2 regions of the Bradyrhizobium sp. LeoB3 genome follow, and region 1 is predicted to be linked to the other one. Evidence: riboswitches for the same ligand, from Rfam matches in the RefSeq annotation. Region 1 holds a riboswitch; the other holds the start of a gene.

Region 1 (3,804 bases):
AGATGTTCTGCGACAAGCGCCGTCATGCGACGCCTCCACCGAGCGCGCGGCGTTCGCGCATGATGAGATAGAGGAAGAACGGCACGCCGATGATCGAGGTCAACACGCCCACCTTGATGTCCGAGGTCGACGGGATGATGCGCACCGCGATGTCGGCCGCAAGCAACAGCGCCGAACCGGCAAGCGCGCTCGGCACCAACAGCCGCGCCGGATCGTGGCCGATGACGGGCCGCATCAGATGCGGCGCGACCAGGCCGATGAAGCCGATGGTGCCGGTGACCGCCACCGCGCCACCGACGCCGAGCGCAACACCCGTGATCACGAACAGCCGCAGGCGGACGACATCGACGCCGAGGCTTTGCGCGGTCTCTTCGCCAAGCGTGAGCGCGCGGAAGGCGCTGGCCTGCGACAGCAGGATGGCGCTACCTGCCACGATGAACGGCAGCGCCAGCGCGACATGCTGGAAGCTGCGATCCTCCAGCGAGCCGAGCAGCCAGAACGCGATCTCGAGCGCCAGGAATGGATTGCTCGCGAGGTTCATCACCAGCGCCGTCGCAGCGCCCGCAAGGCTCGAGATCGCAAGCCCGGCGAGGATCAGGATCAAGAGGCCCGCATTGCGGCCGGCAATCGCGAGCAGCACGAAGACCGAGCCGAATGCGGCGATGATGGCGGCGACCGGCAGCGCATAGGAGCGGACATCGGCCAGCCCCAGCGCGATGACCAGCACCGCGCCGAACGCCGCCGATTGCGGCGCGCCGAACAGCGAGGGCGAGGCTAAGGGATTGCGCAACAGGCCTTGCAGCGCCGCGCCTGACAGCCCAAGGATAGCGCCGATCGCGAATGCCAGGATGGTGCGCGGCAGGCGAATCTCGCGCACGATCACCTGCGTGACATCGCTGCCGCCACCGAACAGCGCCTCGATCACCGTCAGCGGCGACAGCCGCACCGGGCCGGTGCCGAGCGAAATCAGCATCAGCAAGGCAACCAACGCGATCATTGCAACGGTCGCCCCCAACCGCCGCCGCGCGGCGAGACCCGCCGCTATCGTGAAATCATGTGCACTCATCGCGCCCTGCTTCTTGCAGCGAATTCGGTGGCAGACAAGCGACACCGGAACAAAAAAGCGTATGGGAGCCAGGGAGCCGCAGTTTCGCCGGGATTGACTCACGTGCCGCCGAAATCCTAGATGGCCCCCGACGGTTCCTATCGGGATCAAAAGGGAATGCGGTACCGGGAAACTTCCCGTAAAGCCGCGGCTGCCCCCGCAACTGTATGCGGTGAATCCTTCGTCATATGCCACTGGGAGTCTCGGTCCTGGGAAGGCGACGAAGGGTAACGACCCGCGAGCCAGGAGACCTGCCGTCATACGTGGTCACACGCGACGATGTCGGTCGGGGAGTACAGGCATTTGCTTCACCTGAAGCGCGAAACGCGATGGTGAGCCTTGGTTCGCTGTGACGTGCCACTGACGTCATACCGAGGTCTCGCCGATGTTCTCTGCTACCACAGCCACCAAGCAACGCCGCGCGCTGCTGCTCGCGTCGAGCATGCTGGCGCCCGCTTTGTATGTTTCCGCCGCGCAGGCGCAGGAAGCGCCCTCTGAGGAATTGCCGCCGGTCGAGGTCAGGGCGCCCGGCGACCACAACCGCACCCGTGCCAAGCCCGCTTCCGACGGCACTCCAGGCCCCCGGCGTCCCGCGCCGGGCCAGGTGCCGACCAGCGCGCAGCCGGCCGGCGGCGCGGGCGCTGGCGGCGCCGCCGCTGGCGGAGCTTCATCCGGTGGCGGTGGCGGCGGCCCGCAATTTGCCGGCATTGTCGGGACGTCCTCGACCGTGATCACCGCCGACGACATCGCGCATTCGCCGACCCAGGTTCTGGCCGAGATCATCGCGCAGGCGCCCGGCGTACAGCTTCAATCGCTCTATGGCGGCGTGAACGGCGCCAAGACCTCGGTCGACCTGCGCGGCTTCGGCGCGTTCGCCACCGCCAACACGCTGTTCCTGCTCAACGGGCGACGGCTCAACGACATCGACATGGCGCAGGTGGATCTGTCGACCATCCCACTCGATTCGATCGAGCGCATCGAGATCACCCGCGGCAACAGCGGCGCCGTGCTCTACGGCGACAATGCGATAGGCGGCGTGATCAACATCGTCACCAAGACCGGTGTCGGCGGCCCGCCGGTCTCGATCCGCGGCGAAGCCGGCTATGGCTCCTTCAACCAGCGCATGGCCGCGATCTCGACCGCGATGAATTCGGGACCATGGTCGGCGTCGTTTTACGGCAACGGCATCAAGTCCGACGGCTACCGCGTGAACAATGCGCTCGACCAGCGCAACGGCGTCGGCAATCTCAACTACACGACGCCGGACCTGAAAGCCTTCCTGACGGTGACCGGCGACGACCAGAAGCTGGGCTTTCCCGGCGGCAGGCTGGTCGATCCTTCGATCGGCGTCAATCAGCTCGTCACCGATCGCAAGGGCGCCGCCACGCCGTTCGACTATGGCAACCAGCAGGGCGCGAGCGCGACGGCGGGCTTCACCAAGACGCTCCTGAACGGTGTCGACCTAATCGTCGATGGCGGCTACCGCCAGAAGGACACGCAAGGCGCGTTCTTCGGCACCTCGCCATTCATCAGCGCGGCATCCACCTACAATGACGCCGCGTTGCAGACCTGGTCGATCACGCCGCGGCTGAGCATCAACAATTCGATCTTCGGGATTCCCTCGTCGATCCTGACCGGCATCGACTATTACGATGCAACGTTCCACCAGCAGCGCGGCGCGTTCCGGGGCGTGCCGCCGATCCATACCTACGACCTGTCGCAGCAGTCGCTCGCCGGCTATTGGCAGCACACGGTCGGCCTCTTGCCCACCACCGATTTCTCCTATGGCGCGCGGGTGCAGAACACCTGGCTCAGCGCGCGCGATCGCTACGATCCGAACGCGCCGTTCGCCTTCGACGCGCAGGCGACGCCGCTCGACCAGAGCGAGACCAATTACGCGCTGCATGTCGGCGTCGAGCATCGCTTCACCGAAATGTTCTCGGTGTTCGCCCGCGCCGCGCACGCGTTTCGCACGCCCGATGTCGACGAGCGCACGTCCACCGGACCCGCGTTCGATGCGGACTTCAACCCGTTGCCGCAGAATTTCCAGCTGAAGACGCAGACCTCGCACGACGTCGAAGCCGGCTTCCGCGTCAAGACGGGCCGCTTCCAGGTGCAAACCAGCATCTACAACATGGACCTCGAGAACGAGATCCATTTCAATCCGGTGCTGTTCTACAACATCAACCTCGATCCGACCCGGCGTTATGGCTCCGAGACGCAGGCCTCGCTGCGCGTCAGCGATACCGTGTCGCTGCGCGGCGGCATGGCTTACACGCGCGCGGTGTTCCGCGAGGGACAGTTCGCGGGCAACGATGTGCCGCTGGTGTCGCGCTATACCGGCAATCTCGGCGTGACCTGGAATATCTGGGACAACTATCTCGTGTTCGATGCCACGCTGCGCGCCTGGAGCTCGCGCGTCATGGACAACGACCAGGCCAATACGCAGACCCGCATTCCGGGCGATGCGACGATCGACCTCAAGCTCAGCGGCGCCTATGAGCATTTCTTCTGGTCGGTCAGCGCCAACAACGTCCTGAATGCGCTCTATTACGACTACGCCATCGCCTCGAACTTCACGCCCGGCCGCTTCAGCGCCTATCCGCTGCCGGGTCGGACTTTCCTGGTGAAGGCCGGCGCCACGTTCTGAAGCGATCGGCCGGTCCGCGAGCCACGCGCGGACCGGCTTGTTCCGCCCG
Region 2 (3,804 bases), on a different contig from region 1:
ATCTGGATCATGCCGGCGCCGGCCATCTCGAGATCGAGCACCTCGTCGCGGATCGCGAGCGCGATCTGTCGGCACACGTCGCTACGCCGCAGGTCGTCGCGGACGAACGACCAGTTCAGGATGGTGACGGGGCCGGTCAACATCGCCTTCACCGGCTTTGCCGTCAGTGACTGCGCGAATTGCCACCATTCGACCGTCATCGGCTGTGGTCGTGAGACGTCGCCATAGAGGATCGGCGGCCGGACGCAGCGCGAGCCATAGGACTGCACCCAGCCGAGCTCGGTGAAGGCGAAGCCGGAAAGCTGTTCGCCAAAATACTGCACCATGTCGTTGCGCTCGAACTCGCCATGGACCAGGACGTCGAGCCCGATATTCTCCTGCCAGCGGATGGCGCGTGCGGTCTGATGCTGCAGATAGGTCTTGTATGCGGTATCGCTGAGTGCACCATTGGCATGTGCGGCGCGTGCGTTTCTGACATCGGTTGTCTGCGGGAAGGAGCCGATGGTCGTGGTCGGGAAGCGTGGCAGATTGAACCGCTCGCGCTGCACCTCGGCACGCTCGGCGAACCGGCTGGCACGATGGCGCATGCCGTCATCGATGGCGGCGAGACGCCGGGCAACCTTGGCATCGTGAATCCGCGGTGAGGTCTTGCGCGCGGCCGCGGCGGCATCGGACGCTCGGATCGCTTCGGACGCATGGGCCCGGCCACTTCCAAGCGCCGCGCCCAGCGCGGCAAGCTCTTCGAGCTTCTGCACCGAGAATGAAAGCCAGGTCTTCACCTCGGGATCGAGCTTGGTTTCCAGGGCGAGATCAATGGGTACATGAAGCAGCGAGCAGGATGGCGCGATCTGAATGCGCTCCTTGCCGAGCTTTGCGACGACGGGCCCAAGCTGATCGAGGATCCGGCTCAGATCCGCGCGCCAGACGTTACGGCCGTCGATCACGCCGAGCGACAGCACCCGTTCTTTCGGAACGTCGATGAGATCGCCGAGCTGCTGGGGCGCGCGCACGAGATCGAGATGGAGGCCGGCGACCGGAAGATCAAACGCGACCGTACGATTGCCGCCGAGCCCGCCGAAATAGGTCGCCAGCATGATCCTGATGTCCGGCACCGCTTTGGCGATTTCGGAATAGGCGCGCCGTAGGGCTTGCTGAGCGGCGGCGTCCAGATCAAGCACGAGACAGGGCTCGTCGATCTGTACCCATTCCGCACCGCGGGCAGCGAGTTCGCGCAATAGTTCGATATAGACCGGCAGGAGCCTGTCGAGCAGCGACAGCGTGTCGAAATGCGGTTCCTTGGACTTGGCCAGTTTCAGGAACGTGACCGGGCCGACCAGCACGGGGCGGGTCTGATAACCGAGCGCCTTCGCCTCCTCATACTCTTCGATCGGCTTGCGTGATGAGAGTGCAAAATACTGGTTCTTGCGAAGCTCCGGCACCATGTAGTGATAGTTGGTGTCGAACCATTTCGTCATTTCGAGCGCCGCCACGCCGTGTGCGTGATGGGCATGTCCGCAGGCCTCGTCATGCGCGTCGGCCTTGGCGCCACGCGCCATCGCGAAGTAGGTCGCAAGCGGCACCGCGCCGCCGGTCCAGCCGTAGCTTTCCGGGATAGCGCCGACCATTGCGCAGGTGTCGAGCACCTGATCGTAGAACGAGAAATCGTTCGACGGGATCACGGTGATACCGAGCTTCTTCTGCCGCGCCCAATTGGCCGCGCGCAGCCCGACGCCGGTTTCGATCAGCGTTTTTTCGTCTGACGCGCCGGACCAGAAGCGTTCCAGCGCGAATTTCAGTTCACGGCGCGGACCGATCCGCGGCGTGCCGAGGGACGCAACAACAAGTGAAGTGGAAGACATTGGCTTAACCCCATGAGTTGGGGGCAAAGGCCGTAGTGACACGTCTGGATTCCCCGCGCGAGGTGCGCACGGAATCGCAACCGCACCACCGGGACACCCCGCCCGAGGACGTGTATGTTGTCGAGGCAGGTCTCCTGGCTCGCGGGTCGTTGCTGCGGTCCGGCCTTCCCGAAGCTTTGCAGGCTTCAGTGGCAATTGTGGACCGCGGCTCGCCGCTTACAGTTGCGGGGGCAGCTCCGGCTTTACACCGGCTTCCCTCTTAGCTCCGGAAAAGATCTCTCCGAAGAACCACGACACGATCACTTACCGGCAAGATCGCGCGAACGTCAACTCGGCTGACATCACGTGCGCGTGGTGCCGGTTGTTCACAGCGCCAACGGCATGGACCGGAATTTTTGCGCTTCGCCCATACGTGCCATTGACAGCATTCCCCAAATCGCACCAGATGTAGCTGTCACGGTCCATCATGACGCAAGGAATGGTGGCTAAGAGGGAAGCTGGTGATCGCGCGTTTCTCGCGAGAATCTAGCGCTGCCCCCGCAACTGTAAGCAGTGAGTTGCTCCCGATTTTAGACGTCACTGATGCGGCATCGCATTGGGAAGACGGGGAGTGACGCCGACCTGCGAGCCAGGAGACCTGCCGCGACAGCAAAATAACGTCCACGGGCGGGGTGTCCCGGCGGTCGCTTGCAGGCTCATGCCGGTACGCCGCCGGCATCATCACGCAGCGTCGCCTCCGACATCCGGCCCCAGCAACATCACGGGGTCTGCAAGATGTCACTCTCTCTCGATCGCGAAGCCACCGCGTCGCCTCTCATCCACCTGCGCCCCGAATCGATCGCGGCGCCGGAAGCGCGGTTGCCGATGCAGGTGATCCGCCGCAATGGCACGGTGTCGCAATTCGATGCCGGCAAGATCTCGGTGGCGATGACCAAGGCCTTCCTTGCGGTCGAGGGGAATACGGCGGCTGCGTCGCGCCGCGTGCACGAAGCGGTCGAGGAATTGACCGCCGAAGTCGTCGGCGCGCTGTCGCGCCGGATGAGCGAAGGCCGCACCTTTCATATCGAGGACATCCAGGACCAGGTTGAACTGGCATTGATGCGCAGCGGCCATCACAAGGTGGCGCGCGCCTATGTGCTCTATCGCGAGGAGCGGGCGCGGCAGCGCGCCGAACAGCAGGCAACTAAATCCGCAACGGCATCGAGCGGGCCAATCGTCCACGTCACGCTCGCGGACGGCAGCAAGGTGCCGCTCAACCATGCGCGGCTGGCGATGATCGTCGGCGAGGCCTGCGCCGGGCTCGATGGTGTCGACGCTGCGCCTGTCGTCGGGGAAATCCAGCGCAATCTCTATGACGGCATCAGCCAGGAGGAACTCGCGCTCGCCAGCGTGATGGCGGCGCGTACGCTGGTCGAGCAGGAGCCGAACTACGCCTATGTCAGCGCGCGCCTCTTGCTCGACAAGCTCCGCACTGAAGTGCTGTCCTTCGTGCAGGGCGCGCCAACGACGGCGTCGCAGGCCGACATGGCGGTGCGCTATGGCGAATATTTTCCGGCCTATATCAAGACCGGCATCAGGGCCGAATTGCTCGATCCCGAACTCGGCCGCTTCGACCTGAACAAGCTGGCCGCGGCACTGAAGCCGGAGCGCGATCTTGCATTCCAGTTCTTAGGGCTGCAGACGCTTTATGATCGCTATTTCCTGCATGTCCGCGGCCACCGGATTGAATTGCCGCAAGCGTTCTTCATGCGCGTCGCCATGGGGCTTGCACTGCGCGAGATCGATCGGGAAGCGCGCGCGATCGAGTTCTACAATCTCCTGTCCTCCTTCGACTTCATGGCGTCGACGCCGACGCTCTTCAATTCCGGCACGCTGCGGCCGCAATTGTCGTCCTGCTTCCTCACCACCGTTCCCGACGATCTTGACGGCATCTTCAAGTCGATCA

The links. A riboswitch is a leader RNA that binds a small molecule or an ion and turns the genes downstream of it on or off. The one in region 1 is predicted to bind cobalamin.
Region 2: linked by a shared signal. The riboswitch ahead of metE (5-methyltetrahydropteroyltriglutamate--homocysteine S-methyltransferase) and the one ahead of ACZXDY_RS34100 (TonB-dependent receptor) in region 1 are both predicted to bind cobalamin.

The regions. Positions count from the first base shown of each region.
Region 1 is NZ_JBVBEF010000079.1:305-4,108, reverse strand. Features, by position in the region: gene ACZXDY_RS34110 (ABC transporter ATP-binding protein) at 1-26, opposite strand, end outside; gene ACZXDY_RS34105 (FecCD family ABC transporter permease) at 23-997, opposite strand; cobalamin riboswitch at 1,181-1,378, shown strand; gene ACZXDY_RS34100 (TonB-dependent receptor) at 1,491-3,755, shown strand.
Region 2 is NZ_JBVBEF010000010.1:15,880-19,683, forward strand. Features, by position in the region: gene metE (5-methyltetrahydropteroyltriglutamate--homocysteine S-methyltransferase) at 1-1,859, opposite strand, end outside; cobalamin riboswitch at 1,967-2,167, opposite strand; cobalamin riboswitch at 2,300-2,518, shown strand; gene ACZXDY_RS10220 (ribonucleoside-diphosphate reductase subunit alpha) at 2,634-3,804, shown strand, end outside.